Regions from separate parts of the [Pantoea] beijingensis genome, predicted to be linked through region 2. Evidence: predicted binding sites of a transcription regulator. Region 2 holds the regulator's gene; the other holds the start of a gene.

Region 1 (16,281 bases), 690 kb from region 2:
CCTAATCTGTAAAAATCGCTCTTCATTTCGATATAACACGATGCTACTATTTGGCAATCAAGACGCTTAGACGTCTAAATGAAATGCATACTTTATGTAATGCTATGATAAATAAGGAATGGTATGACGGTTTTATCGCAGTTAGACCAACTGGTTGATGCCTGTCACTGGATCGGTGCGAAAGGCTGGGCGCCGGCAACCGGTGGCAATATGTCGATTCGCGAAGATGATCGTTATTGTTTACTCAGCGAATCCGGTAAAGATAAGGGAAGCCTGACGCGCGACGATTTTATCCAGGTCGATATTGCCAGCAACCACGTGCCTTCCGGACGCAAACCTTCGGCAGAGACAGGTTTACATACCTTAATCTATCGTCTGTTTCCACACGCTGGGGCCGTATTGCATACCCATACGGTGAACTCCACGGTCCTTTCCCGCGTTGAAAACCGCGAGGCGCTGATTTTGCAGGGGTATGAAATGCAGAAAACGCTCGCAGGACAACACTCTCATCTTGATAGTGTGCCAATTGCCATTTTTGATAACGATCAGAATATCGACGCGTTGGTACAGCGTATTGACGCTTTTGTTCAGCATTCGCCGCTGCGTTATGGTTTTTTACTGCGGGGGCACGGGCTAACCTGTTGGGGCAAGGACGTCAACGAAGCGCGTCGGCATCTTGAAGGCCTGGAATTTTTATTCCTCTGCGAAATGCAGCGCCGTTTACTGGAGGCGAAATGATCCGGGCGATTGTTACTGACATTGAAGGCACGACCAGCGATATTCGCTTTGTGCACGATGTTCTTTTCCCTTACGCGCGCCAGCATCTGGACAGTTTTGTACGTGAGAATCAGCAGCAGAGTCTTGTCGCTGCTGCGCTTAAGTCATTGCGTGAGGAGATTGCACAACCGCAGGCTGATATTGACACGCTGATTGTGCGACTCTTCAGTTTTATGGATGAGGATCGTAAATCTACCTCGCTTAAGGCGTTACAGGGAATGGTCTGGCACGATGGTTATGTTAACGGTGATTTTACCGGTCACCTGTATTCAGACGTAGTGCCGGCATTAACGCTGTGGCAATCACAGGGGATTTCGCTATACGTTTATTCTTCCGGTTCGGTGGCTGCGCAGAAACTGTTATTTGGTTACAGCAATGCTGGTGATATTACCGCGCTGTTTAGCGGTTATTTTGATACGCACGTTGGGGCTAAGCGTGAAATGAATGCCTATCAGAATATCGCCCGGGAAATTGGGTTGCCAACCCACGAGCTGCTGTTTTTGTCTGACATCCGCCAGGAACTGGATGCGGCACGTGAAGCGGGCTGGCATACCGTACAGTTAATACGCGATGATGGGGATACGCTAAGCGATCACCATCAGGTAAACCGTTTTGATCAGATTAACCTGGAGCTGTTTTCCTCATGAGCGCACTGACAATTTATACCGAAAGTGAAGCAACCCAGTCGATTTGGCACAGTACGGATGCGGACGCTATCCGCCAGCAGCTTAATGCGAAAGGCGTGCGTTTTGAGCGCTGGGAAGCCGACCGCGATTTGGGTAACAATCCTGATGCCGATACGGTTATTAACGCCTATCAACATGCGATCGACCGCCTGGTTGAAGAGAAAGGCTACCAGAGTTGGGATGTGATCAGTATGCGCCCGGACAACCCACAGAAAGCAGCGCTCCGCGATAAGTTCCTGTCTGAGCATACGCATGGTGAAGATGAAGTGCGCTTTTTTGTCGAAGGTGCCGGATTATTCTGTTTGCACCTTGAGGAGAAGATCTATCAAATTCTGTGTGAGAAAAATGATCTGATCTCGGTACCTGCTGGTACTCCACATTGGTTTGATATGGGCTCGGCGCCAAACTTCACCGCGATCCGTATTTTTGATAATCCTGCGGGTTGGGTGGCGAATTTTACGGGTGATAATATTGCCGATGCCTATCCACGCTTACCTTAATGGGCAATACTGATAAATTCGTTTTTGCGTCAGAGTTCCCCCTGACGACCATAGCAGAGGGGGCGTAAAGTCCCCCATTATGAATGATAATTTGCGGCTATTGAGCATCATCAGCCGTTTGCTGATGATGGTTGAAAAATCCCCGCTTCAACCTGTGCAGGCGTGACTACGCCAGTATCCAGAATCCAACCGGCGATCAGTGCAGCGGGTGTCACGTCAAACGCCGGATTGAACACCGATGCGTTCTCCGGTGCCCACTGAACGTCACCAAAACTTCCAGCTACGCCAGTAACTTCGCGGGCATCGCGCTCTTCAATTGGAATGGCTGCACCGTTTGGACAGTGCACGTCAAGCGTCGTATGGGGTGCGGCAACATAGAAAGGGATCCTGTGATAATGCGCCAGCACGGCCAAACTATAAGTGCCGATTTTATTTGCAACGTCGCCATTCGCAGCGATGCGATCGGCGCCGACCCAGATGGCATCAACTTGCTTTTGCCCCATCAGGCTGGCGGCCATCGAATCACAGATAAGCCGATAAGGCACACAGCGTTCACCAAGCTCCCATGCAGTGAGGCGCCCTCCCTGTAATAAAGGACGGGTTTCATCAACCCATACGTGGCTAACCTTGCCCTGTTGGTGCGCGCGTACAATTACGCCAAGTGCGGTACCCACGCCTGCAGTGGCTAAGCCGCCGGTATTACAGTGCGTCAGTAAACGGCTGCCGGGTTTAACCAGTGCGCTACCCGCCTCGGCAATGCTGTCGCATAGCGTTTTATCTTCTTCTACCAGACGTAGAGCTTCAAAGGTGAGGGCGGTAACAAAATTTTCCTGGGTCAGAGCCAGCTTCATCCGATCGAGGTTATTCATCAGGTTTACCGCCGTAGGACGCGCAGCGCGCAGCACCTCAAGCGATTCGGCCAGCTGGTTACGGGGCATCCCTCCCTCTGCCAGCAGTGCCAGCAATAAACTGGCCGAAAGGCCAATAAGCGGGGCGCCGCGTACGCGTAACGCTTTAATATGGCTGACCAGCGTCCCGACATCGGGCGTGACGCACCATGTTTTTTGCTGCGGGAGTGCCTGCTGGTCAAGGATCCACAATTGATTATCGCGAACTTGCAAGCTGGTGGTGCTGAGTGTCTGCATATGCGTTAAATCCATGTTGCGTTAATGTGGGATAGTGTGCCAACATGCAAAACGGATGTATAGACGTCTGAACGGCTTATTTTACCGATTTTGATGAGGAACAGAGCAATGTCGCAATATCATACGTTCACTGCCGCAGATGCGGTGGATTATGCCCGGCAATTCGGCGGATTGGACGATCCGTCCTCTCTGGTGAGTGCGCAGGAAATTGGCGACGGTAATCTGAATCTGGTGTTCAAAATTTTTGATCTCTCAGGCAACAGCCGCATCATCGTCAAACAAGCGCTGCCTTATGTACGCTGCGTAGGAGAGTCCTGGCCATTGACGCTGGACCGCGCACGTATTGAGGCCGAAACATTACAGGTCCATAGCCATTTTTGCCCGCAGCATACCGTAAAGATTTTGCATTACGATGCTCAATTGGCGGTGATGGTAATGGAAGATCTTTCCGATCATGCTATCTGGCGGGGTGAGTTGGTAAAAGGCAGCTATTTCCCGCAGGCCGCCTCTCAATTGGGCGAATACCTGGCGCAAACGCTCTTTCATACCTCTGATTTCTTTCAGCATCCACACGAAAAAAAAGCATCGGTAATCCGTTTTACCAATCCTGAGCTCTGTGAGATTACTGAAGATCTGTTTTTTAACGACCCTTACCAGCGTCACGAGCGTAACGCGTATCCTTTGGCATTGGAAGAACAGGCGGCTGAACTGCGTGATGATGCTGAGCTGAAAATTGCCGTTGCCGGTTTAAAACACCATTTTTTCTCGCATGCAGAAGCGCTACTGCATGGTGATATTCATAGTGGCTCTGTTTTTGTGACACCGAACAGCCTGAAGGCCATTGATGCTGAATTCGGTTTTTATGGCCCTATCGGTTTTGACGTAGGAACGGCGATCGGTAATTTGTTGCTGAATTATTGTGCACTGCCGGGATTATTGTCCCCACGTGAAGCAGCAGATGCGCGTGAGCAACGTTTGGCCGATGTGCGCGAATTATGGAACGCCTTTGCCGAACGCTTTCTGAGTCTGGCCAAAGAGAAAAGCCGCGACCATGCGCTGGCTTATCCTGGTTATGCGGCGGCATTTTTGCAGAAGGTCTGGCAAGACACCATTGGTTTTTGCGGCACGGAAGCGATCCGCCGTACCGTCGGTATGTCTCAGATCGCGGATATGACGCAAATCGATAATGCGGTGATGCGTACCGAATGTCTGCGTAATGCGATAGTTTTGGGGCGTTCACTTATTCTGGCAGCAAAGCATGTGGAAAATATCGATGCGTTGATCGCGAGAGTGCGTCAGAGTGCCTGATCGTTAAGGCCTGCGTGATTGAACACGCAGGCCTTACAGGCCTCAGACCGCGCGGGTTTAGGCTGCTTCAATTTCAGGCTGTGGTTTTACCGTCTTTACTGGCTGAGTTGCCAGTGAATCTGCCTCAAAATCGTCAACGTTAATTGAGCGCAGGCGGCTGCTTTCCGCTTGAGTCAGGATTGTTGCCTCCTCTTCGTTAATCCATCCTTCTTTAAGGCCGCGTGTAGCCAGATGGTCAAGTCGGGTAAAAGCCAGATTTTTTTTCAACTGTTGGCACAGGCGATCGTGAATGCCTTCTGCGGCAATAATGTCCTGCAATGCGCTCTCCAACTGTCCGGCCGGATTATGTTCACTCGGCGTCAGATATTGGCCCCGACCTAACCGCGTACGCGTAGCTGAGGGTGCTTGCAGTATTTGCGCCAGCGTGTGGTCAAGGCTATCGGAAGGTGCGCGACAATGACGGCCAGTAGGAAAGATCGTGATTCGCAGTATCCCTGCGATAAAACGGTTTGGGAAGTTCCGCAGTAAATCGTCCATTGCGACTTCCGCCTGGTTCAGGGCATCCTGCACGCCCCAGTGCACCAGCGGTAGATCCGCTTCATGGCGTCCTTCATCCTCATAACGTTTGAGTGCCGCTGAGGCCAGGTAGAGCTGACTTAGTATATCGCCGAGGCGAGCAGAGATGCGCTCGCGACGTTTCAGACTTCCCCCCAATACCGCCATGGAGATATCAGACAGTAGCGCCAGATTGGCACTGATGCGATTCAAATGCTGGTAGTAGCGTCGGGTTGCATCTCGCGTAGGGGAACGACTGGTGCGCCCTCCGGTCAGGCCAAGCCACAGACTACGTACCTTATTGCTGCCAACATGACCGATATGGCTGAACAGCGCGCGGTCAAAAGCGCTAACATCGTTGCTCTGTACCGCTGCCATTTCCTGCAGAACATAAGGATGGCAACGGATAGCACCCTGACCAAAGATAATCATGCTGCGTGTCAGGATGTTGGCACCTTCGACGGTGATGGCAATCGGCGCGCCTTGGTAGGCGCGGGCCAGGAAGTTACTGCTGCCCAACATAATGCCTTTACCGCCGGCGATATCCATGGCGTCAACGATGGCACGCTGTCCCCGATGGGTGCAGTGATATTTTACTATGGCTGAGAGAACGGCTGGTTTCTCACCCAGCATAATGCCACAGGTAATTAATGATGCTGCCGCGTCCATTACATAAGCGTTACCGGCAATCCGTGCCAACGGTTCCTCGATCCCTTCCATTTTTCCGATGGGCAATTTGAACTGGCGGCGAATGTGAGCATAAGCGCCTATCGCTAGCGCAATGCTTTTTAGGCCGCCGGTTGAGTTGGATGGTAGTGTAATTCCACGCCCCACCGACAGGCATTCCACTAACATGCGCCAGCCTTGCCCGGCCATTTTCGGTCCGCCAATGATGTAATCGATTGGCACGAAAATATTCTCGCCGCGTGTTGGGCCGTTCTGGAAGGGGACATTAAGCGGGAAATGCCGGCGACCAATCTCAACGCCGGGCGTACGGGTAGGGATTAGCGCACAGGTGATACCCAGTTCTACGGTCTCTCCCAACAGATGTTCGGGGTCTGATAGCTTAAAAGCCAAACCCAGCACGGTCGCGATCGGGGCCAGCGTAATGTAGCGTTTGTTCCACGTCAGGCGCATGCCCAGTACTTGTTCGCCTTGCCACTCGCCCATGCATACCACGCCAGTATCGGGAATCGCACCCGCATCAGAACCGGCTTCCGGACTGGTAAGGGCAAAGCAGGGGATCTCTTCGCCGCGTGCCAGGCGCGGTAAATAGTGATCTTTTTGCTCATTTGTTCCGTAGTGTTGCAGTAATTCTCCCGGGCCCAGAGAGTTTGGGACGCCGACAGTAATAGCCAGAATACCGGAAACGCCCGCAAGCTTTTGCAGCACACATGCTTGTGCATACGCCGAAAACTCAAGCCCGCCATACTCTTTCTTAATGATCATGGCGAAAAAACGATGCTCTTTCAATAAAGCCCAAAGCTCTGGCGGCAGATCGGCCATTTCATGAGAGATTTGGAAATCATTCGCCATCCGACAGGCCTCCTCCACCGGACCGTCAATAAATGCCTGCTCAGCCTCGCTCAGTCGCGGTTGAGGATAGTGATGCAGCATTTTCCAGTCAGGATTGCCGCGGAATAACTCGCCTTCCCACCAGGTTGTACCGGCGTCTATTGCCTCTTTTTCGGTACGTGACATTGGCGGCATCACTTTTTGAAAAGTATGAAACGCAGGTTTCGCGAACAGTGCACGACGCATTGGCAAAAAATTAAACGGTAGCAGAATAATCGCCAGTGGTATCAGTAACCATGGCGTCCAGAGTGACAGCATTGCCATCGCGGCAGTCCAGGCCAGCAGGATAATACTGCTGAGCAGCAGACCGACCCGGTGGTAAAAGAGTGCGCCGAACAGTACAAGCGTCGCGATAATACTGAGAACCATCATAATTAACCGCTCCGTAGGTTGTAAGAGGTCTGACCTGTTTAAACCAATGATCCATGTTTAAAACAGATGAAGGTTCTTAGCAATGTGTTTACATAATAATTACAACGTGGCTCACAATCCCGCAGCAGTAAAAGTCAAAGATCGGGTGCGGTGTGAACGATGCTTTTCGGCTAATGCCCATTCCGGTAAACTTAGCGATGACTTTCCTCTCATCCAAAGGACATCCCTATGTACCAGGATATTATTCGTTCGGAGCTAAACGAAGCCGCAGAGACGCTAAATAAATTTCTGAGCGATGAAGCCAACATTCATGCTATTCAACGCGCGGCAGTGCTGCTGGCCGACGCTTTCAAAGCGGGCGGTAAGGTGCTTTCTTGCGGTAACGGTGGGTCACACTGCGATGCGATGCATTTTGCCGAGGAATTGACCGGACGCTATCGTGAAAATCGCCCTGGCTATCCGGCGATTGCGATTTCAGATGTCAGTCATCTTTCCTGCGTCAGCAATGATTTTGGCTACGATTACGTCTTTTCTCGCTATATTGAGGCCGTGGGCTTTGAGGGTGATGTGCTATTAGGGCTCTCCACCTCAGGCAATTCCGCCAATATTATGAAAGCGGTAGAAGCCGCGCGTGCGAAGGGGATGAAAGTTATTACCCTGACCGGCAAAGATGGTGGCAAAATGGCAGGTATGGCAGATATTGAAATTCGTGTACCGCATTTTGGTTATGCCGATCGCATTCAGGAGATCCACATTAAAGTCATCCATATCCTGATGCTGCTAATTGAAAAAGAGATGGTTAAGTAACCGCGGGATAATGACGTTGTTTGTCGCCCGGGATAACCCCGGGCAGAACGTGGTGCGGCGCCAAATAAGCAGTCAATTTCAGAGGTAAAACGATGTGCGAATTGCTCGGGATGAGCGCAAACGTCCCAACGGATATCTGCTTTAGCTTTACCGGGCTGGTACAACGTGGCGGAGGAACAGGGCCGCATAAAGATGGCTGGGGCATCACTTTCTATGAGGGTAAGGGATGCCGCACGTTTAAAGATCCACAACCCAGTTTTAACTCGCCGATTGCACGCTTAGTGCAGGAATATCCCATCAAATCCCATTCGGTTGTGGCACATATCCGCCAGGCAAACCGGGGTGAAGTGTCACTGGAGAACACCCATCCTTTCACTCGCGAAGTGTGGGGACGCAACTGGACTTATGCGCATAATGGTCAGTTAAAAGGCTATCGTCATCTGGATACCGGGGCATTTCGCCCGATAGGGGAAACGGATAGCGAAAAAGCGTTTTGCTGGTTGCTGCATAAGCTGACTACCCGCTATCCGCGCACGCCGGGAAACTGGCCTGCTGTTTTTCGTTACATTGCGGAATTGGCAGCGGAGTTGCGGCAGAAAGGGGTATTTAATATGTTGTTGTCGGACGGGCGTTATCTGATGGCGTTCTGCTCGACGAATCTGTTTTGGATCACCCGCCGCGCACCTTTTGGCAAAGCTAAATTGCTCGATCAGGATGTGGAGATTGATTTTCAGAAACAGACCACGCCTAACGACGTGGTCACCGTTATTGCCACCCAACCCTTAACCGGTAACGAAACCTGGCACAAAATTGAACCCGGCGAATGGGTACTATTTTGTCTGGGAGAGCGCGAAGAAGGAACTCGAGGATGAGCGGGTGCTGCTGTTCATCAGCGAGGAGCTGTTATTCAATACGTAGCGGCCTGAGTTTACGCTCACAGTAGGCGGCTGGTGGTATTGTGCAAACCATGCATAGCCGGGCTGCAGTTGCTTCCAGAAATTGGCATCGGTTGAATTACGGTGCCGTTGCATATTGGCGTCGGTCATACGGAAGGGATAAATACTGACATTCACTTCCGGCTGACCATTACGCAGCGCTGCATTGACGAAGTTAAATATCTCATCCATATAGGTATTGGTCATGGCGTAACAGCCAATGGACACGCAGTCACCGTGGATCATTAAATATTTGCCATCGTAGCCCTGTTCACGATCGTATTGGTTGGGAAAACCAATATTGATTGCGCGATAAAAACGACTGTCAGGCTTCAACTGGTTCTGGGTGACGGTGTAGAACCCCTCGGGGCTCTTAAAGTCTCCCTGACGACGTTTTGGACCAAGGCCGCCGGAAAAATTGCAGATACGATAACTATCCAGCAAGCGATATTCATTGCCGATTTTGCCATATAGCTCAAGCGTGCGTTCTTCTTTGAATATCTGTAGATAAACGGGCGTGCCAATTAATTGTTTCTTTAACTCTTTGCTTACCGGCGCCAGTGGCTGAACAGGTTCAGGCATGCTGGCCATGCTAACGGCTGGCAGAAAAATCATCGCAAAAAACAGTGCGATTTTGACCATTCTGATTCCCTTGAAATAGAGGGGTTTAAGTGCAACGGCTATTTTTTCGAATGCGGATGGGTGGCCGTTCGCATCGTTAGCTTACCCGTGAAATCCGGACCTGCCGAACGGCGGGGAAAGCGTTCTTTTGCTGGCCGGTCACACCTTTAACTGCATTCGTGAGAGCACGTCTGTCGCTTGCATTATCGGAAAATTCCGCTATCGCAGCGCAACATTAACATTGTCTATTTTTTTATCAAGCTGATCGTTAAAAATCCCCTTCAATCCGCCTGATTCTCTTTGTCTGCTACCCTGTTTTGTCACGCGTGCAGATATTGAATTCGCTGCCTTTTGCTGTATACTTATACAGTGCCTTCGGAGGGGATATGCGTAAAATCATTCATGTTGATATGGACTGCTTTTTCGCAGCGGTTGAAATGCGCGACGATCCCAGCCTGCGCGATATCCCTATTGCTATTGGCGGTAGCCAGCAGCAGCGTGGGGTGATTAGCACGGCTAACTATCCGGCGCGAAAGTACGGTGTACACAGCGCGATGTCGACCGCAATGGCGCTAAAACTCTGCCCGCACCTTAAGGTTATTCCCGGTCGGTTTGACGCTTATAAAGAAGCGTCTCGTCATATCCGGGAGATTTTCTCGCGCTATACCTCATTAATTGAACCACTTTCGCTGGATGAAGCATACCTCGATGTGACCGAAAGCCCGCATTGTTACGGTTCTGCAACACTTATGGCGCGCGAGATTCGTGAAACTATTCATCGGGAACTTAATTTGACGGCTTCAGCCGGCGTCGCGCCAATAAAGTTTCTGGCTAAAATTGCTTCTGATTTGAATAAACCCAATGGTCAGTTTGTGATCACGCCTGAGGAGATGTCCGTTTTCCTGCTGACGCTGCCGCTGGCAAAGATCCCTGGCGTCGGCAAGGTGACGGCAAAAAAACTGGAAGAACTGGGGCTTTATACCTGTGCAGACGTACAAAAGAGCGACCTTATCGCGCTACTTAAACGTTTTGGCAAATTTGGACGGGTGTTATGGGAACGTAGCAACGGCATTGATGAGCGGCAGGTGAACACCGAGCGACTACGCAAATCACTGGGTGTTGAACGTACGCTTTCCGAAGATATACACAGCTGGGAACAATGCCTGACGATTATTGATTATTTGTATGATGAACTGGAACGTCGGCTGACGGCGATCAAGCCGGATCGGCATATTGCCCGGCAGGGCGTAAAACTCAAATTTAATGATTTTCAGCTCACGACTCAGGAACATGTCTGGCCAATATTGAATAAGGATGATTTGATTGCCGTGGCAAGAAAAACATGGGACGAGCGCCGTGGCGGACGTGGTGTCAGATTAGTGGGACTTCATGTTACGCTGTTGCCTCCCCAGCTTGAACGCCAGTTTTTACTGGCGCTGTAACGGTCAGGCTACCATCCTGGATACCTGATACCATGCTCTTTTCTGCGATACGAATTGCAAAAAAACGCGCGACTGGAGCGCGAAAGGGGATTAACGGACTGGAATCGCTTTTAGCAGCGCGGTCAGCAGTTTCCAGTACAGGCCAACGCTCTCTATATGTACCTGCTCATCAGGTGAGTGCGGACCAGTGATGGTTGGGCCGATAGAAACCATATCCATTTCCGGGTAAGGCTTCTTAAATAAACCACACTCCAGACCTGCGTGAATCACCTGAATATTAGGTGTTTTATTGAATAACTTCTCGTAGGTTTCACGTACCAAGGCCATCACTGGCGACGTTGCATCTGGCTGCCAGCCAGGGTAGCCACCTTTTGGTGCGGTTTTCGCACCGGCCAGTGTACCCAAAGATACCAGCATCTCAACGACGTAATCTTTACCGCTATCGATCAGTGAGCGAATCAGGCAGATAATTTCTGCTTCGGTTTCTTTGAGGGAAACCACGCCAACGTTCAGTGAAGTTTCAACCACACCTTTCATCACGTCTGAATTGCGGATAACCCCATTTGGCGTACTGTTCAGCAGGGCCAAAAAGCGATCGCGGCTGCTATTGGTCAGCGCCTGTACGTCGTTGGCTACCGGCTCAATCAGCACATTGAGATTCTTCTCTTTTGCGCTTAGCTCGTTCTGCAGCGTTGCCAGATAGCCCGTTGCAGCGGCCTTCAGCGCATCAATCTGTTCGACTGCAACGGCAAGCGTTGCAAAGGCTTCACGCGGAATGGCATTGCGCAGCGTCCCGCCGGTAAAATCGATCAGACGCACATCCAGATCTTTCACATGCGCGGCGAGAAAGCGCGCCAGCAATTTGTTGGCGTTACCCAGCCCAACGTGAATGTCGCAACCGGAATGTCCGCCTTTCAGCCCTTTAATCGTTAGCTTAAGCGTTTCAAAACCGGTTGGGACAGCTTCACGTTCAACCGGTAATGTGGTGATGAAATCGATGCCGCCTGCGCAGCCCATATAGATTTCACCTTCCTCTTCGGAGTCGGTGTTGATCAGGATATCTGCTTGTAACCAGCCAGCCTGCAGGCCAAATGCACCATCCATACCGGCTTCTTCGGTCATGGTCAGCAGCACTTCAAGTGGGCCATGCTCGACGCTTTCGTCGGCCAGTACTGCCAGGGCGGAGGCCATGCCGATACCGTTATCAGCCCCCAGCGTGGTACCGCGTGCTTTTACCCAATCACCATCAACCCAGGGTTGAATCGGATCTTTGGTAAAATCGTGGACCGTATCATTATTTTTCTGCGGCACCATATCAAGGTGGGCCTGCAGCGCGACAGGTTTGCGGTTTTCCATGCCCGGGGTCGCGGGTTTACGGATAAGAATATTACCGACATTGTCGCGATCGACCCAGAAACCTTTCTCTTTGGCCCAGGAAAGAATGTGTTCGGCCAGCGCTTCTTCATGGTAAGAAGGATGTGGGATTGAGCATATTTTGGCAAAAATATCCCACAGCGGCTGTGGTGATAATTGAGACAGTTCAGACACAATAAGTCTCCTGTTTCGGCAACCGGTCAGGCCGGTGCGTCGCATAGTTTCCAGTTAAAAGATCGCCGTCGCTAAATCCAGCGAGCCAGGCAAAGAATACCACCCTTTAACGCAGCGTGTGCAACCCGCCGCGGTAAAAACCTGCAACCGAGGTTCCGGATGCTGGTTTTTACCGCTTCAGATCCTTATAATCTCGCGCAACCTTTTCCCATTGCATATATTTAAGCCAAAATTGTTGGTCGGGATGCCTTTATGAGTGAAAAATACGTCGTCACCTGGGATATGTTACAAATTCATGCCCGTAAACTGGCCCAGCGCCTACTTCCAGTCGAACAATGGAAAGGCATTATCGCGGTGAGTCGCGGTGGTCTGGTTCCCGCTTCCTTGCTGGCGCGCGAACTCAATATCCGTTACGTGGATACCGTGTGCATCTCCAGTTATGACCACGATAATCAGCGTGAGATGAAGGTACTGAAGCGTGCAGAAGGTGACGGCGAAGGTTTCATCGTCATTGATGACCTGGTGGATACTGGCGGCACCGCGCAGGCTATTCGGGATATGTATCCGAAAGCGCGTTTTGTAACGATTTTTGCAAAACCTGCAGGCCGCCCGCTGGTAGATGATTATGTGGTGGATATTCCGCAGAACACCTGGATTGAGCAGCCGTGGGATATGGGCGTTGTGTATGTCCCGCCTATCGTTAAGAGCTAAACGTTTACCGTAACGATTGAACAATATCTTTACCCATGCCCGGTTTTCCCGGGCATTGTTGTTTCTGCGGGTCGCGCTCTTGCGGCTACTGCGATAGACTGACCTTTCGCTATGTCGCGCCGGAAGGAAGCCTTACCATGACATCGAAAAATCTCAGCGAGGAGCTGTTCAAGCCTCGTTTTAAGCATCCTGAAACCTCCTCACTGGTTAAACGCCGCCACTATCCCACACGTAACGTGCAGTCCACTCTCGACGGAGAAAATTACTCGGTCTGGTACCGTATGCTTAATCGTCTTATGTGGAGCTGGCGTGGCCTGCCACCGCAGGAAATTATCGAAGTATTGGCCCGGATCGCGGTGAGCGACGTTGAACGAACGACTCGCGGGCTACTAGATACGGTGATTGGCTATCGTAGTGGTAACTGGATTTATGAGTGGTCAAAACAGGCGATGCTCTGGCAGCAGAAAGCCGCAGAGGCAAAGGATAATGCGACAGCGGGGGAGTGCTGGCTCCATGCCGCCAATCTCTATAGCCTGGCTTCCTATCCGCACATTAAAGGCGATGAACTGGCAGAACAGGCGCAAACACTGGCGAATCGGGCTTATGAAGAAGCCGTACCCTATCTTGACTCCGAACTGAAAGAACTGGAGTTTGCGATACCTGACGGAAGCCCTATTTTTGGTTTTTTACATATGCCGAAAGAGCATCAGGCTCCTTATGCTACCGTCCTGATGTGCGGTGGTCTGGATACGCTGCAAAGTGATTATTATCATTTTTACCGTGACTATCTTGCGCCGCGCGGCATTGCAATGCTGACTATTGATATACCCTCCGTAGGCTTCTCTTCGCGCTGCAAACTTACGCCGGACTCCAGCTTTCTACATCAGCAGGTTCTGCGCGGGCTGGAAAATGTTCCGTGGGTGGATCATACCCGGGTTGCGGCTTTCGGCTTCCGATTTGGTGCCAATGTAGCCGTGCGGTTAGCTTACCTTGAAGCTCCGCGCCTGCGTGCTATTGCCTGTCTTGGTCCTGTGGTGCATAGCTTGCTGGTCGAACGGGAACGGCAGGACGGCGTGCCGGATATGTATATGGATGTGCTTGCCAGCCGCCTCGGAATGTCACAGGCAGAGGATTCTGCGCTGCGTACCGAGCTCAGCCGCTACTCACTAAAAATGCAGGGGCTGCTGGGACGGCGGACGCCGACACCTATGCTGTCAGGCTTCTGGCACAACGATCCGTTTAGTCCGGAAGACGATTCGCGCCTTATCGTTAATTCATCTGCGGATGGCAAACTACTGCCTATCGCTTTTTCTCCGGTGATGAAAAATTTTGACCAAGGGCTTAATCGAATTTGTGACTGGCTGGAGAAACGTCTGCGCCAGTAGTTGCTATTTTTCAATAGTTTGCTATACCCATCATACTCAAAATTGTACTTCTGTTGGCTATGTGGCTGGCAATCCGAATGATTTAGCGTAAAAACTTATTAAATGAGGTTAAAACATGACGTTACCGAGTGGACATCCGAAGAGTCGATTAATGAAGCGTTTTGGGTCTCTTGGCCCTTACATCCGTGAGAACAAATGTGAAAATGAACGTTTCTTCTTCGATTGCCTTGCCGTATGCGTCAATGTAAAACCTGCACCTGAAGCCCGTGAATTTTGGGGGTGGTGGATGGAGTTAGAAGCGCACGCCGATCGCTTTACCTACGAATATTATTTCGGCTTGTATGATAAAGAAGGCCACTGGCAGCCAACCGCGATTAAAGGGAAAGAGAATAACCAAAAGCTGGAAGAAACACTGCGTAATTTTCACGAGCGTTTAAAGGCGTTACTGGAGGAGATGGAGTTGGGATTATTTCCGGCAGAAGATTTCGAAGATCGGCCCGTACAGTTAACGGTTTAAACGGGTATTGCATTATTGAGAAGAGAATCGGGGTGGGCATTACCCACCCCGATTGAATATCAGAACTGATAGACCAGACCTAACGAGACCACATCGTCGCTATTCAGTGACAGTTTGTTATCATCGCTCAGACGGTTGATTTTATAATCGACGTAAGTCGACATATTTTTATTGAAGTAGTAGGTTGTTGCTACGTCGATATATTTTACTAAATCCACGTCGCCAATACCGCCTTCAATATCCTTACCTTTGGTTTGCACATAACCCAGTGATGGACGCAGACCCCAGTCAAACTGGTACTGTGCGACCAACTCAATGTTTTGTGTCTTATTCGCGCTTCCGCTAACCGCATCACCGGTCAGACGTGATGTGCCAGTGATTGGCGTCATATTACGCGTTTCGGTATAGATCGCTGCCAAATACACGCTATTAGCATCGTATTTCAGGCCTGTTCCCCACGAGTCAGCTTTGTCGCCGTGCCCAAAGGCGGAGCGCTGCTGGCTGTCGGTACGGTCAGAACTGGTATAGGCACCGATGATGCTGACGCCAGTATCTGCGATACCGTAGCTCAGTGAGCCGCCGTATCCATCACCATTCTGACGCAGAACATCCGAACGACCATTAATGCTATTCGAGTCATTTTTACCCTGGTATTGCAGGGCAAATTTCAAGTTATCAACCAGACCGAAGAAATTGTTGTTACGGTAGGTTGCAACACCGGAAGAACGCAGGGTCATAAAGTTGTCAGCGCGTGCGGTACCGTCACCACCAAACTCAGGGAACACGTCGGTGATTGCCTCAACGTCATACAGTACGCCGTAGTTGCGACCGTAATCGAAAGAGCCGTAGTCACCGAACTTCAGACCCGCAAAGCCCAAACGGGTACGGGTGCTTTTAGTTCCTTCGCTTTCGGCATTGTTCACTGGAACATGATATTCCCACTGGCCGTAACCGGTAATCAGGTCGTTAATTTGTGTCTGGCCTTTAAAGCCGATACGGATATAAGACTGATCGCCATTAGCGCTGTCGTTATCACTCATATAATGTTGAGCTTTGACTTTGCCATAGAGGTCCAGCTTATTACCGTCTTTATTATAAATTTCTGCTGCATGTGCCGTTGCGGATAAAGCCAGTGCAGCGGTTAAAATTGCCAGAGCGCTCTTCTTCATTTGTTATTATCCCGAATGAGTAAACGTCAGTATTGCCACGGTTGCTGTTCTAATTGCACGAACGTTTTACCCGTTGGCGATGAACGATTTATGACAGTTTTTAGCATTTATTGTGAATCGCCCTTTATCGTATTGAATGTCATGAACGGGATTTTTGTGCTTTTCCCCCGATGCCTGTTGGCATCGCGCCTGACACCTGATAAAACGTCTGTTTGCATACTTTTTTTA
Region 2 (16,281 bases):
TTGGTGCCTACAGTGAATTACACAACCTTCACGTTGATAAAGTCGCTTTACTCCCGGATGCCATTTCATTTGAACAAGCTGCTGCCTGCTTTTTAAAGGGGTTGACGGTACATTATCTGCTGCGCCAAACCTATGAAGTTCAACCCAATGAAGTGTTCCTGTTCCATGCGGCGGCGGGTGGTGTGGGATTGATTGCCTGTCAGTGGGCAAAAGCGCTAGGCGCACATTTGATTGGTACTGTCGGATCCGAGGAGAAAGCCACACTAGCAAAAAATGCCGGGGCATGGGCGACGATCAATTATCGGGAAGAAGATATAGTCACCCGAGTCAATGAGCTGACCGGTGGGGAAAAAGTGCGCGTCGTTTACGATTCGGTAGGTAAAGATACCTGGGAAGCCTCGCTGGACAGTCTACAACCGCGTGGGCTGCTGGTAAGTTTTGGCAACGCTTCCGGCCCGGTAACCGGCGTTAACCTGGGCATTCTTAGTCAGAAAGGCTCACTGTACGTTACGCGCCCAACGCTGCATAGTTATGTCACCACGCGTCAGGAACTGGCATTAGCCAGTAGTGAACTGTTTTCACTCATTGCCAGCGGGGTTATCAAAGTCGATGTGCCCGACAATCAAAAGTTCGCGCTCCGCGATGCACAACACGCCCATAAAATGCTGGAGAGTCGTACGACGCAAGGATCAAGCCTGCTGATACCTTAGCGGCTTCATGTAAAAAGGGCTCCCGTGGGAAGCCCTTTTTTTATTATTTTATTGTTCACGCTGGTTGTAGGGTCAGCGGCGATGAATACGTTTGACTCAACTGCATTTATCCTGACATAAAATATAAGTAAAAAGTATGTTTAAATGCGGTAAAGAGCTGAGCAAACAGCCATGCTGTGATCCAGCGCGCATTCCATTTTCACTGCATATCCATAACGCATTGATTTATTAAAACGAAGTCCAGCGTCGATCGCGCGGTTTTGGATTTTTCCATCCGCGGTAAATCCATACCGCTACGATCGCCATAATCAGCCACGGCAACATTTTTACAACAACAGCTAACAGCCCACCGACAATCATAAAGAGGGTGGCAACCATCAGCGCGGCCAGTATGCCAGGCAGGGAAACACCGGTCAGCAGCAACATCAAAAAAAAACCAATCACAAACAGGATGTCCATTTGGCAAGCTCCAGATAACAGAATATGGGATCGCTATTACAAGAAGCATGCCAGCTCACAGTGTGCCTTAATGCATTGGAAAATATATCTTTTTATAAAAGCCGAGAACTCCTGCATGGTGAAACTGACTAAAAAATGGTTAAATATTAACGGCGCCCAGCAGCAACATCAGGCTGTCATCGGGATCTTATCAGCAACCAATGAAAGGGCCTGCTCCACTACGTCAATCCCTGCACCTGGCTTATGGGCGTTTTCACTCAAATGACGTCGCCACTGACGTGCTCCCGGGATCCCCTGGAACAGACCCAGCATATGCCGTGTCACGTGTCCAAGATACGTCCCCTGGGATAGCTCGCGCTCAATATAGGGGTACATCGCTCTGACAACCGCAACGGGATCAATTTCCGGGCGATCGCTCCCAAATAGCTCACGATCAACCTGCATCAAAATAGCGGGATTCTGATAGGCTTCACGCCCCATCATTACGCCATCAAGATACTGCAGGTGGTTTCGTGCTTCACTCAGGGTTTTCACGCCGCCATTAATAGCCAGGGTTAATTGTGGGAAATCACGCTTTAACTGATAGACACGTGGGTAGTCAAGTGGGGGAACCTCGCGGTTCTCCTTCGGGCTTAGACCAGAAAGCCAGGCTTTACGTGCATGAATAATAAAGGTATCGCAGCCCCCTTGATGCGCCACCGTACTAATAAAATCGCATAAAAACGCATAACTATCCTGCTCATCAATACCGATGCGGGTTTTGACCGTAACCGGGATCGCGACTACATCACGCATCGCTTTAATACAATCCGCTACCAGCGCAGCTTCACCCATCAGGCAGGCACCAAACCGGCCATTTTGTACGCGATCTGAAGGGCAACCCACGTTAAGGTTAATTTCGCTGTAACCACGCGCTTCTGCCAGCTTCGCACACTGGGCTAACGCGGCAGGGTCGCTACCACCAAGCTGTAGCGCCACCGGCTGCTCCTCTTCATTCCAGGCAAGATAGTCGCCCTTGCCATGGATGATCGCGCCGGTTGTCACCATTTCGGTATAAAGCAACGCCTGTTGTGTCAGCTGACGATGAAAATAACGGCAGTGGCGATCTGTCCAGTCAAGCATGGGAGCGATGGAAAAGCGGTTTGCAGGGGGATTATGGGTCATGAAGAAAGATAACTCTGTGGAGGTTAATAAATGACGATTATGTGTGCAAGGATATCACAGAATTAGCCAAGGTGCGGATCGCACGCCTCAGTACCCTGCAGAAATTAAGTCGCATCTGAGTGATTGGGCCGATGTAGGGTATTACCAACGAGCGAACAGGATCACGGCGAGTTGACTGTATGAGCGCATCCTGTAGCATTCGGTGTTTTTTTGCGTACGTGATAAGATAACATCTCATTTCGGCGCGGAGATCTTTTATGAGTCCTATTCTTCCTGAACAGATCCTGTCACAGGCTGAGAAACTCTGTCAGCAACGTAATGTGCGTCTGACACCACAGCGCCTGGAAGTCCTACGATTAATGAGCGAACAAAATGGAGCTATCAGCGCTTATGACCTCCTCGATTTGCTGCGCGTTTCAGAACCTCAAGCCAAGCCACCTACCGTCTATCGCGCACTTGATTTCCTTCTGGAACAAGGATTTATTCACCGCGTTGAATCGAATAATAGCTATGTAGTTTGTCACCATGTCGAGGAACCCCGGCATACTTCAGCCATGTTAATATGCGACCGATGTGGTTCAGTTGATGAAAGGCATGCTCAGGGCGTTGAAGATATCTTACAAATACTGTCACATCAGTCCGGTTTTAACCTGAGACACAGTATTATCGAAGCTCACGGGCTATGTGCCGGCTGCGTTGAAGTTGAGTCTTGCGCTCAGCAAGATAATTGTCAGCACGATCATAGTTTAGTGAGCAAAAAACGCGGTCGCTAGCCACTATCGGCATCGGCGTCGATCCCACATTGTGGGGGGGAGCGTAGGGGTACATTTAGCGAATAAAGCGTAAGTAAGGGAGAAATGACTCTTCGCCAGAGAAGTAGAAGAAATATTAAACGGCACCTCCGTGTGCCTGGGTAGGAGCATCGTCCTGAAAGGCTTAAACAGCGCTATATACAGCCACGACGTAACGTCCTGAGGCTTACGCTGTTCTCTATAGAGCCAATGACGCCGAGACGGATAAAAAACGCTGCCGCGTCAAATACAACAGGCATATGCGTCTACCAGCGATAGTCTTTATTGGTTGTTTCCCAATCGTTGACCTCTTTCTCCGCTTCATCCTTCGCATATCCGTATCGTTCCTGAATTTTTCCGACAAGTTGATCGCGTTTACCTTCGATAACGGTCATATCATCATCGGTCAACTTGCCCCATTTCTCTTTCACTTTACCTTTAAACTGTTTCCAGTTACCGCCGGCTTCGTCTCTATTCATGTTCAATTCCTCTACCTTAGGTGATAACAGCTTCTGGTGTTACATATCAGAGAACGCTTTTCCGTTGGAGGAAAACGCTGTCTACTTGCTGATTACAGTTTTAATTGTAGTTCATATTATTGCAATGAGACGAAAAGGCAGATAAAAATCCCAAAATAGAAACTAAAAATAAGCACAACATCCTGAATGCATTAGCAATATTCGAACCCATCATCAACGGATGGAAAACAGCATTACGTCTATCAGCTGGGGAACCAACTCCCTTTTTTCCAATGCTGGTGCCAGATCCACCAAAGTGTTATCCCCCGAAGCATCAAAAACACCATCACCGCCAGCCACAACCCATGATTCCCAAGCCACGGCAATGTCAGCAGCGTCAGGCCATAACCCAATGCCGCAACCGCCATGCCATTACGCATATCACTACCACGCGTCGCGCCGATAAACATGCCATCCAGTAGATAGCACCAGACACCAATCAACGGTAAAACCACCTGCCAAATCAGATAGTGCCCAGCCAGCTCGCGCAACGACGGCAATGATGTCAGCATCGAAACGATCCACTCCCCGATCAGGGCGTAGACCAGTGAAAAAAAGAGGGCAACTAATCCCGCTTGCCGACAAGAGGCATGCCATACTTTGAGCAACTTACTGCCATCACGGGCACCATATGCTTCCCCTGAATAGGCCTCCACCGCATAGGCAAATCCGTCGAGAGCATAGGCGGTAAAGGTGAGGAACATCAATAAGACCGCATTCACCGCAACGGTATCGCTCCCCAAACGTGCACCCAAAATAGTCAGTGAAGCAAAACAGAGTTGTAACAGCAAAGATCGCAACATGATGTCGCGATTCAGGCGCAGCAGGCGAGAAAAATCGCCACGCCAGCTGCGGCACAGTAGCGACAGTGAAATACCTCGCAGTTTGAGCACGCGCCAAATCATCAATAACCCGACCACTAAAGCGGCATACTCGGCGATAGCCGTTGCAGCAGCAGCGCCTGCCACCCCCCACTTCAGCCCGATTACAAACCACAAATCGAGAAGAATATTGACCAGATTGCCGACCACCAACAATACCACCGGCGCACGCGCATACTGCACCCCCAGCAACCAACCCAGTATCACAAGATTCGCCAGCGTTGCCGGTGCGCTTAGCCACCTTATCGACATAAACTGATGAGCCTGGTAGAGCACTTCACCGTTACCACCCACGATACGGATCGCCAGATGACTTAAGGGCTCTTTACACAGGACAAAAAATGCCCCGGCAACCAGTGCGATGAATAAAGGTTGCATCAGCGCACGTGCCAGCGCGGGTTTATTGCCCACACCAAATGCCTGCGCGGTTAATCCTGTCGTGCTCATTCGCAGGAATAACAGCAGCATAAACAGAAAGCTGGTGGCGGTCGTACCAATAGCCACACCGCCAAGATACGCGGGGCTATCAAGATGACCAATAACGGCGGTATCAACCAGGCCCAATAATGGCACAGAGATATTTGACAGGATCATCGGTAGTGCAAGACGCCACAGATTTTTATCAGCTACGGAAAAGAGTCGCATAAGCATTCAGAACGCGAAATGCCCTTTTATTGGAGGATGCGTGAACGGATGCAACGGATACAAAAACATCCACTCAAACGCACGCCGATACCATCAGCGTGCAAGCTGCACTACTTTTATAACCAGTTACCGTTACGAATTACCCCAACAGCCAAACCTTCAATGGTCAGAGATTGCTGACGCAAGTCGACAACAATTGGTTGAAACTCACTATTCTCTGGCAAAAGCTGAACCGTATTTCCTTGTTTTTTCAATCGCTTAACGGTAACTTCATCATCAATACGCGCAACCACAATCTGTCCGTTATGCACGTCCTGCGTTTTATGCACCGCAAGTAAATCGCCGTCCATGATACCAATATCTTTCATGGACATACCGCTAACACGCAGCAGAAAATCAGCATGCGGTTTAAATAAACCAGCATCCACCTGGAAGTGGCATTCAATATGCTCCTGCGCCAAAAGCGGTTCGCCCGCGGCCACCCGACCAATGAGTGGCAGACCCGTTTCGTCTTCCATCATCAAACGAATACCGCGTGAAGCACCGGAAACAATTTCAATTACGCCTTTGCGTGCCAGCGCCTTCAGGTGTTCTTCCGCAGCATTAGGGGAACGGAAACCCAGTTGCGCAGCAATTTCCGCACGCGTAGGCGGCATACCAGTCTGATTAATGTGATCACGAATCAGATCGTAAACCTGTTGCTGCCTTGCTGTTAGTGCTTTCATTCCGCCCCCTGGTTGTTTATACAGTCGCTGTGAGTATATACAGGTATTTGTGGCTTGAAAACCTAAATGAGTCAAAAAAACAGCGATTTGTGGAATTTTGAGCAGGCTATCGTAAAAGTGGCCACAGCAACATTATCCAGACGAAGAGGGCAAGCAGAATGCTTAACAGGACCGCAGCAGAGCCCATATCCTTTGCCCGGCCGGAGAGAGGATGGAAATCACTACCAACGCGGTCAACAATCGCCTCAATGGCACTATTCAGAATCTCCACGATCACAACCAGCAGCACGGAACCAATTAATAACACGCGAGTTACGGCATCAACCTCGAGCCAGCAAGCAATCACAATCGCGATTAGCGCCGCTATCGACTCCTGTCGAAACGCGGCTTCATGCTGCCATGCTGCGCGCAATCCTTGCCAGGAATAACCCGCTGCTTTGATGATACGAGTCAAACCCGTTACGTTATTTGCCATATTAATTGAACCCTTTGAGATGTTTAACGTCAATTTGGGGATGATGCGCAAATTGCAATGCCACAGATCTTGGTGGCACTTTCTGGTATGCTTGCCGCGCTTTGCTAACAAGAGGCTTCATGTTATCTATGTCAGGTTGGCGTAATTTCTATTATAAGTTACTGAATTTACCGCTCTCATTTTTGGTGAAGAGCAAGGCTATTCCGGCCGATCCGGTAGCTGAACTGGGGCTCGATACCTCGCACCCTATTATGTATGTGTTGCCTTATGATTCAAAGGCCGATCTCCTTGCACTGCGAGCGCAGTGCCGTATCCATAATCTGCCCGATCCACTGGAACCGCTGGAGATAGATGGGACGGAATTGCCGCGTCATGTCTTTATTCATGAAGGCCCACGCGTGTTCCCCTACTTTGTACCTAATCTGGAATCGGTAAAGCTTTTCCATGAGTATCTGGATCTGCATCGAAGCAATCCCGATCTTGACGTACAGATGGTGCCGGTTTCAGTGATGTTTGGCCGTGCGCCTGGCCGCGAAGTACAGGGCGAACAAACACCGCACTTGCGCGTATTAAATGGCGTGCAAAAATTCTTTGCCGTGCTGTGGCTTGGGCGAGACAGTTTCGTTCGCTTCTCTCCAATGGTTTCCTTGCGCTATATGGCAACGGAACATGGTACCGACAAGACGATCGCGCAAAAGCTGGCACGCGTCGCGCGGATGCACTTTGCCCGGCAGCGTCTGGCGGCCGTAGGTCCGCGTTTGCCGGTGCGCGAGGAGTTATTTAAGCGCTTGCTAAAATCGAAAGCTATTGCTAAAGCGGTAGAGGATGAAGCACGCAGTAAAAAAATACCCCACGAAAAGGCGCAACAAAATGCTATTGAGCTGATGGAAGAGATCGCAGCTGATTTCTCCCATGAAACAGTTCGACTGACCGCTCGTGTTATGGATTGGACATGGAGCAAACTGTATCAGGGCATTAATGTTAATGGTGGCGAGCGGGTACGCCAACTGGCGCAGGATGGACATGAAATCGTCTATGTGCCCTGCCACCGCAGCCACATGGATTACCTGTTGCTCTCCTATGTGCTTTATCATCAGGGGCTGGTTCCCCCTCATATCGCTGCCGGTATTAATCTGAATTTCTGGCCAGCCGGACCGATTTTCCGGCGTTTAGGTGCCTTTTTTATCCGCCGTACTTTTAAAGGTAACAAGCTCTACTCCACGGTATTTCGTGAATACCTTGGCGAGCTATTTGCCCGTGGTTATTCGGTGGAATACTTCGTGGAAGGCGGACGTTCACGTACCGGACGCCTGCTCGCACCTAAAACCGGCACGCTGTCGATGACGATTCAGGCGATGCTGCGCGGCGGCAACCGGCCGATCACGCTGGTACCGATTTACATCGGCTATGAGCACGTCATGGAGGTCGGCACCTACGCCAAAGAGTTGCGTGGCGCGACAAAAGAAAAAGAAAGCTTTATGCAGATGGTTCGGGGGTTGCGTAAGTTGCGTAATCTGGGCCAGGGTTACGTTAACTTCGGTGAACCACTCCCACTGGTTAACTATCTCAACAAACATGTGCCCGAGTGGCGTGACGCCATCGATCCGATTGAAGCTCAGCGTCCCGGCTGGCTAATCCCTGCGGTAAACGATATCGCACAGCGGGTGATGGTCAGTATTAACAATGCTGGTGCTGCAAATGCAATGAATTTATGCGTCACGGCCCTACTGGCCTCACGTCAACGTTCATTGACGCGCGACCAATTGACCGAACAGCTAGACTGTTATATTCAGTTATTGCGCAATGTTCCCTACTCTCCAGATGCAACCGTCCCCGACCTGAGCGCAGAAGCGCTGCTGGATAGCGCATTGGGTATGAACAAGTTTGAAACCGAACAGGATAATATTGGCGATATCATCATTCTGCCCCGCGAACAGGCGGTGCTAATGACCTACTACCGCAATAATGTTCATCATATGCTGGTGGTGCCCGCATTGCTTGCCGCGATTGTGCAACAGCACCGTGAGATTTCACATGCTGAGCTATTGCGTCAGGTTAGCGTGATTTATCCGATGCTGAAAAGTGAGCTATTCCTGCGCTGGGACAAAGAAGAGATCCCACAGGTTCTGGATGCTCTCACCGCCGAACTCGCTCGTCAGGGATTGATTATTGCTGATGAGGCCGTAGTGCGTTTAAATCCTGTCCGCTTTCGTTCTCTGCAATTACTGGCTGCTGGTGTACGTGAAACGCTGCAGCGCTATGCCATCACGTTTTCGATTCTCAGCGCCAATCCTGCAATCAATCGCGGTTCACTGGAAAAAGAGAGTCGTACGATGGCACAACGCCTTTCCGTGCTACATGGTATCAATGCGCCCGAGTTTTTTGATAAAGCCGTCTTTTCATCACTGGTATTAACACTACGTGATGAAGGTTATATCAGTGATACCGGAAACGCACTGCCAGAACAGACACAAAAAGTATACCGGCTGCTGGCAGACCTGATCACTCAGGACGTGCGTCTGACCATAGAGAGTGCGGTTGCACCTTAAGGCGCGCGGCGCGCATCCCCGGAAGCTCATTGCATAAGTGACCGGGGAGTCGTAGCAACCAGACGGCTTCTGATTCAGCAAAAATTTCGCTCACCAGCGAACTGGTGACAAAACACAGGGAGTGTTTTGAACAGCACTTGTGCGGGTCCCGAAGGGGTAAGCCCCAGGGATGGGGCTGATAATCGCGAAAGGTGCGTTCGGAAAACAGCATTTGTGAAGGGAGCTGCGAAGCGGGCAAGAAGGCTGTCGAAAAGCGCGGGGGCTGGGCCAGCGCTTTCCTGTCCTGCAGGGTTACCCGAAGGATGAACGGAACCGCCCCTGACTAAAACATCGTCGCAAAAGGCGCGGTATTTAATGCCACGCCAATAAATAACACTAACCCAACGTAATTATTATTTAAAAAAGCCTGAAAGCAGCGCTCACGCTGGCGGCCTGCAATCAGTTTTTGCTGATGGACGAACAGGGCCCCCGCCAACAATAACGACCAGTAAAATGCACCGTTAAGCTGCAATTCCCCCCCCACCGCCATCATGAATACCAGCGCAGCCAGTTGCAACATGCCAACGATCAGCTTATCGAAACGGCCAAAAAGAATCGCGGTTGATTTTACCCCGATCTTCAAATCATCATCCCGATCTACCATGGCGTACAATGTGTCATACGCCACAGTCCAACAGATATTCGCGAAGAACAACAGCCAGCAGGCCAGAGGAACGCTCTCGCTCACCGCCGCCCACGCCATTGGGATCGCCCACCCAAAAGCCGCCCCCAATACCACCTGCGGTAAATGGGTAAACCGTTTCATGAAGGGATAAATCCACGCCAGTGCTAATCCCACCAGCGATAACCAAATAGTCATGCTATTCAGCGTTAACACTAAGGCAAACGAAATCAGCGCCAGCGCTACAAATAACAGCTTCGCTTCTTTCTCACTCACTCTTCCGCTCGGTAAAGGGCGTTCCGCGGTGCGTTTTACGTGCCCATCAATTTTACGATCGGCAAAGTCATTGATGACACACCCCGCCGCTCGCATAAAAAAAACGCCCAGCACGAACACCACCAGCACGCTTAAGGAAGGAACAGACATCCCTGCAAGCCACAATGCCCATAATGTCGGCCACAGCAGCAGCAAAGAACCAATAGGCTTATCAATGCGCATCAGGCGGCTGTAGGCCTGAAGCTTATTAAGTTGCAGACTTTTTTCCACGTTAGTGAGTTCCTTCAGCGGTCACACTTAAATAAAGCGGTGCCGCAGGCAAAAACAGTTCAGTAAGCAATAAAGGCTTGCCTGACAGACGCAGCCGGGAACGCCGTCCCCATAACGATTCTATCGTGCCGGGCTCAATAAAATCACGCGTCAGCGTCGATGATGCAAAAAGATAGCGCCCAAGCGGACGAGTGCCGAGGTCTTGTAGCATCGCTTCAGGGCCAATAAGGGTGGATTCAGGCACAATCGTGCGCCCTGCCAGCCAGGGAACGCCATCGCCAAATAGCAGAATTTCTCGCAGCCAATAACGTTGTTCAAACGGTAACAGCGCCGCTTCAGCACCAACCTCTTCTGCGCTGATAAAACCTTCTTGCAGGGGCTCAACAGTTACTTTTTGACAATGGCGCTCAAAGCGCTTCGTCATGGAATCTTCTTCCATTAACCAATCCAGCAACGGAGCAGTAAGCAAAGGTGACGAAGCGGGAAGCCATTCGATCGCGCGCAGCAGTTTAAGCGCGTTATCCGACATACGGCATCTCCGGGTTGAAAATCAGAGGCAATAGTGTAGCGCAGACCATCGGCGAGAACACGCCACACGGGAGGGAATAAGCTAAATTCTGCCCGTCGCACAAGGTAAAAAAGGTGCGTCTGAGACGCACCAATCGTCGAGCAACATCAGCAATATGGGGATAACATCATCCCTTGCCTTTCACACTGCTGATAAAGGTTGCGCGTGCTGATGTAGAGCCAAGACGTTCAGCTTCATTCATTAGCTTCAGCGCTTTATCGATATCGCCCGCTTTTACAGCCTGCTTGATACCGTTATTAAAGTAGCTTTCAGTGTCATTGAGCATCGGTTCTGCTTTTGCTGCCGGTGCGACAGGTGTGGCAGGTGCGGAAGCTGGCGACGTCACAGGGGCGCTAACCATCGCACCACTTGTGGCTGCGCTACCAACGACAACCGGTTTCGGATCGGATGAGCCAAAAATTTTACCAATCATGATATTGCCGCTGTTCTGTTCTGACTTAATCTTCAGAGAGAGGCTACCGGTTGAAACATGCTGTACCACTGGATCGGGTACATCAGGAATCGCATTGTTAGCGCCCTCGGCGTACAGCTTGGCCGGATTAATCATGTGCGAAGTTTGGGCCAGGTCGCGTTTAGTGGTGTAAATCAGCAAGTAGATCTGTTTTTGACCCAATACTGGCGTCAGTTTCATGGTACCTTCCAGCCGGTTTCCCGCCATGACGCCAGGCTTTTGGTAAGGGAAATAACTGCTGGGGAAAAAGGCGGCGGGCTGTAACTGGTTATCTAATACCAACACGTTCGGCGCATAAACACGCTTGTTTTTCATAATACTGGAAAGCGTAATCTCCAAAGATCCCTGATCCGCAGGCAGCGTAATTGCTGCCACACTTCCGGTAACGTCGCCCTGTTCAAGGCTTGCGGAAGAGGCCGTCAGTTCAATGTCCTGCGACACAGGCGGTGCCAGTGGCAGCCAGGAAAGCTGCTGAAGCTTGTCAGAGGAGAGTGTGGGTGCAGTGGCGATATCTTGTGGATTAACCCCCTGACTGGCAGCTATCGCAGGCAGTACGGTAAAACTCAGCGCCGGGAACAAGCAGAGTGCAAGCAGATGTTTTTTCATTTTTATTTCCTTAGAAGATCGAGCGCTATCCGCAGGCAATGGGATAGCGTCGCAAGAGCGTGTGGCTAACGGGCGCCAGGCGCCCGTTTATAGCAAGTTCTTACCACCAGGCTTCCATCTGCACACCGAAGGAGATTTCGTCATCATCGCCACGGCTGAAGGTATGGAGGCCACTGTCAGAGTAAGCCACACCTGGGGTGAAGCCCGCTACATTGTTACGGTCGCCATCGGTTGATGAGGCATAACCCCATTTTTCATCCCATTTGGCATAGGTCGCGAATACGCGAATTGCCGGGCGAGACCAGATACTGTTGCCCGCCTGCCACTGCTGGGCCAGCGTCACTTTGTACTGGCTGTTACGATCGCCAGTATTCTGTGATTTAACGTTGTCGTAGCCCACTTCCAGCAGGGTACTCATGATCGGTGTCCATTTGAACATCGGACGCACACCCGCGGTATACCAAGTGGTACCGTTGCCATTATCACGGTCAACGTCCTGGTACATACCCACATACATCAGGCTCCAGGTGTCGTTGAAGTCAATCGCACCGTGATCGATTACACGAACCATGTGCCCATCAGCATTTTCCGCAGTACGCGGACGTCCAGTTGTTTGCGTCATTGCATCTGTCGCATACTGCACAACAAATTTGTTCAGACTGTCATTAGGCCCAAAGGTCTGGGTATGCTCAATGGTGCCCATCCAGCCATCTTTGGTTGCATCTTCGACAACCGGGTGGAAACCTTTAGTATCGTTGGCGCTACCGTAGTCGAAGCCCACTTCCAGCGAACCGCCAGGGTTGATTTCCATACCGCCAAGACGCACGTCAAAAATATCGTTGGCACGATTTTTTTGCGTTCCGGTGGTACTACCGTTAATAAAGGCCTCAGATCCACCCGCTTCGCTGTTACGCGTCGCGGCCAACGATAATTTACCAAAACCCAGATCGATATCTTCAATACCACCGCCAGGACCTGAAACGTCCCAGTAGTAGAAGTCGATCATGTGCACATCATGACGCTTGTAGTAACGCTTACCGGCCCAAATGTTGGCACCCGGCAGCGCATCAAACAGGTTTTTACCGACAACGTTCATCTGACGAACGCTTGGCGAAGTTTGTTCATCATCATTGAGCTGTGATACTGCATAACCGATCATGCTATCAACGTAGAAGCTCTTTTCACCCTCTTTCCACACTTCCTGACCTAACTGAATTTCAGCGTAGGTTTCACATTCGTTACCCAAACGGTACTTACTGTTCGCACCGGTCGCCTGGAAGCACTGCTGCTCACCGCCGCTGCCTGTCCAGCCAATACCTGAACGAGCATAACCTTTGAAATCTACCGCACCCGCCTGGGTAGAGATCACCGCTGCAGCCACTGCCACGGCCAGAGGATATTTACGCAACATTATCATCATTCTTCTTCTCCAGTTTTCATTGTTATTGCTATTACTGTCGTGCTTAAACACCCGGCTCGATATGCAGCCGGCGACAGGCGCGACCATCCTCACGGAAGAGATGGCAACGTTGTGGCGGCAGGCCGATGGCGTAATGGGCACCTTCTTCTACCAACACCACGTCGTTCTGGCGGTAGACCAGGTTTTGACGCAACGCCGGAATTTGAATATGGATTTGCGTTTCGTGACCTAACTGTTCAACAACCTGCACCACTCCGGAAAGCGTGACGTCAGCAACATCGCTGGGCAGTAAATGCTCAGGACGAATACCCAGCGACATATTGGCGCCGATTGACACGTCGGTACTGTCTACGGGCAGCCAAATCTGCTGCCGGTTTGGGAGTTCAACCTGTACCTGATCAATGGCAGTTGCCGTCACTTTGACCGGCAGGAAATTCATTTTCGGTGAGCCGATGAAACCGGCAACAAAACGATTCGCCGGATAGTGGTAAAGCGCCAGCGGTTTACCAATCTGGGCGATACGCCCGGCATCCAACACCACAATTTTGTCGGCCAGCGTCATCGCTTCAACCTGATCGTGCGTGACATAAATCATGGTGCGCTGCAGGCGCTTGTGCAGACGCGAAATCTCAATGCGCATCTGCACACGCAGTGCGGCATCCAGGTTGGATAACGGTTCATCCAGCAAAAATACCTGTGGCTCCGCGACCAACGTCCGACCAATAGCAACGCGCTGACGCTGTCCGCCGGAAAGCGCCTTCGGTTGACGCTCCAGCAGATGCGCCAGCTGTAATACTTCCGCAACCTGAGTAACCCGCTGCTGAATCTCAGCTTTCGGGATCCCCGCCAGTTTCAGGCCAAATGACATATTCTCGGCCACCGAAAGATGGGGATAAAGTGCATAAGACTGGAACACCATGCCTACGCCTCGTCCGGCAGGTGGCACATCATTCATCCGCTGATTGCCGATCAAAAGTTCACCAGAGGTAATCTCTTCCAGTCCTGCAATCATGCGTAACAGGGTCGATTTACCGCAGCCGGATGGTCCGACAAACACGACGAATTCTCCTTCGGCGATAGCCAGATCGATATCTTTCGATACCACAACATCACCCCAGGCTTTGGTGACATTATTAAGCACCACGCTCGCCATCCGTCTCTCCCAATTCGTACCGCTATCGAATGGCTGGGAGTGTGAAGGATGTAACAAAGAGTTAAATCCTCCGCCTGGGACTTTTTTATGGGGGAGGAGAAAGGAGGATGAGTAAATGAGTCGGGGGCGCACTCGGGAGAGGCACCAGCGATTTTCGTGATCCTGTTGGCATAATTTAGGGCGTTTTTTTGTGGCTGATGGCACAGAAACAAGGCAAAAGACAGCTCCGGTCACACTTTCACTGACCAGGGCGTAGAACGAGGGATGATGAGGGGTTAAGCGCTTATCCGCAGACTGCTGGCGATAAGACAACCGCTCATCTTTAGAGGAAAGGGAAATGTCAAAGTTCAAACTGAATTCGAAAACGCTGTTGTTATGTACGTTAACCACTGCCCTGCTGCCGGGTGCAGCGCTGGCAAAAATTGAAGAGGGCAAGCTGGTTATCTGGATCAACGGCGATAAAGGCTACAACGGGTTGGCTGAAGTCGGTAAGAAATTTGAACAAGATACCGGCATCAAAGTGACGGTTGAGCATCCGGATAAACTGGAAGAAAAATATCCGCAGGTCGCCGCAACCGGTGATGGCCCTGATATTATTTTCTGGGCACACGATCGTTTCGGTGGCTATGCTCAGTCAGGCCTATTAGCTGAAGTCGCACCGGATAAAGCCCTGCAGGACAAAATCTATCCCTTTACCTGGGATGCAGTACGTTATAACGGGAAACTGATTGGTTACCCGGTCGCCGTCGAGTCTCTGTCACTGATTTATAATAAAGATCTGCTGCCAAACCCGCCGAAAACCTGGGAAGAGATCCCTGCACTGGATAAAACGCTGCGCGCAAAGGGCAAAAGTGCCCTCATGTTTAACCTTCAGGAACCCTATTTCACCTGGCCAATTACCGCGGCAGATGGCGGTTATGCATTCAAAAAACAGGCTGATGGCAGCTATAACATCAAAGATGTTGGCGTGGCAAATCAGGGATCGCAGACAGGCTTACAGTTCATTGTCGATATGGTGAAAAACAAACAGCTGAATGCCGATACTGACTATGCGATCGCCGAAGCCGCCTTTAATAAAGGCGAAACGGCCATGACCATCAATGGTCCATGGGCGTGGGGCAATATCGACGCGGCAAAAATCAACTACGGGGTAACCTCACTGCCAAGCTTTAAGGGTAAGCCGTCGAAACCTTTTGTCGGTGTGCTAAGTGCGGGGATCAACGCGGCTAGCCCGAATAAGGAGCTGGCGAAAGAGTTCATCGAAAACTACCTCCTCACCGATGATGGTCTGGCAAAAGTGAATGCCGATAAACCGCTGGGTGCCGTTGCGCTAAAGTCTTATCAAGAGACGCTCGCTAAAGATCCCAAAATTTCTGCCACCATGAGCAACTCTCAACAGGGTGAAGTGATGCCAAATGTCGCTCAGATGAGTGCCTTTTGGTATGCCGAGCGTACCGCAGTGTTAAATGCAATTAATGGCCGTCAGACCGTTGATGCCGCGTTGAAGGATGCTGAAAAGCGTATTGTCAAATAAGTCATTGCTCATTTTCCAACGGGCGACGTTAACGTCGCCCACACGAAGCAAAAGGAACGTTTGATGGCAAAATCTGCATGGTGGCAGCATGACGCCCTGAAGTGGCTGGTTCTTGCCCTGGTTGCCCTGTTTACGGGCTATTTGGTCGTCCTGATGTACATTCAGGGCGAATACTTGTTCGCTATTTTGACGCTGGTCCTGATGAGTGCCGGGCTGGTGATCTTCACGCAACGCCGCACACTGGCCTGGCGCTATGTCTATCCCGGTATTGCCGGTATGGCGCTGTTTGTCCTGTTCCCACTCGCCTGCACAATTGCGATCGCTTTTACCAATTACAGCAGCACCAACCAACTGACCTTTGAACGTGCTCAGCAGGTTCTGATGGATCGACAGTATCAGGCAGG

Evidence for each region. Region 2 encodes LexA, which represses DNA repair genes until DNA is damaged. Its sites were predicted from a motif close to TNCTGTATGTACATACAGNA; they were not measured.
Region 1: a site for LexA is predicted at 9,634-9,653, ahead of dinB (DNA polymerase IV). Genes of this name have one in related genera too.

What each region holds. Positions count from the first base shown of each region.
Region 1 is NZ_CP071409.1:3,034,359-3,050,639, reverse strand. Features, by position in the region: gene J1C60_RS13895 (methylthioribulose 1-phosphate dehydratase) at 124-738, shown strand; gene mtnC (acireductone synthase) at 735-1,424, shown strand; gene J1C60_RS13885 (1,2-dihydroxy-3-keto-5-methylthiopentene dioxygenase) at 1,421-1,963, shown strand; gene mtnA (S-methyl-5-thioribose-1-phosphate isomerase) at 2,074-3,108, opposite strand; gene mtnK (S-methyl-5-thioribose kinase) at 3,217-4,416, shown strand; gene fadE (acyl-CoA dehydrogenase FadE) at 4,474-6,918, opposite strand; gene lpcA (D-sedoheptulose 7-phosphate isomerase) at 7,147-7,725, shown strand; gene J1C60_RS13860 (class II glutamine amidotransferase) at 7,818-8,597, shown strand; gene dpaA (peptidoglycan meso-diaminopimelic acid protein amidase) at 8,556-9,302, opposite strand; gene dinB (DNA polymerase IV) at 9,668-10,723, shown strand; gene pepD (beta-Ala-His dipeptidase) at 10,814-12,271, opposite strand; gene gpt (xanthine phosphoribosyltransferase) at 12,524-12,982, shown strand; gene frsA (esterase FrsA) at 13,120-14,367, shown strand; gene crl (sigma factor-binding protein Crl) at 14,483-14,884, shown strand; gene ompC (porin OmpC) at 14,944-16,053, opposite strand.
Region 2 is NZ_CP071409.1:3,727,669-3,743,949, forward strand. Features, by position in the region: gene J1C60_RS16875 (quinone oxidoreductase) at 1-710, shown strand, start outside; gene pspG (envelope stress response protein PspG) at 939-1,169, opposite strand; gene dusA (tRNA dihydrouridine(20/20a) synthase DusA) at 1,338-2,333, opposite strand; gene zur (zinc uptake transcriptional repressor Zur) at 2,591-3,106, shown strand; gene J1C60_RS16895 (CsbD family protein) at 3,391-3,603, opposite strand; gene dinF (MATE family efflux transporter DinF) at 3,846-5,168, opposite strand; gene lexA (transcriptional repressor LexA) at 5,285-5,893, opposite strand; gene J1C60_RS16910 (diacylglycerol kinase) at 6,000-6,368, opposite strand; gene plsB (glycerol-3-phosphate 1-O-acyltransferase PlsB) at 6,497-8,917, shown strand; gene ubiA (4-hydroxybenzoate octaprenyltransferase) at 9,240-10,124, opposite strand; gene ubiC (chorismate lyase) at 10,126-10,653, opposite strand; gene malM (maltose operon protein MalM) at 10,820-11,770, opposite strand; gene J1C60_RS16935 (maltoporin) at 11,871-13,187, opposite strand; gene malK (maltose/maltodextrin ABC transporter ATP-binding protein MalK) at 13,234-14,343, opposite strand; gene malE (maltose/maltodextrin ABC transporter substrate-binding protein MalE) at 14,681-15,877, shown strand; gene malF (maltose ABC transporter permease MalF) at 15,941-16,281, shown strand, end outside.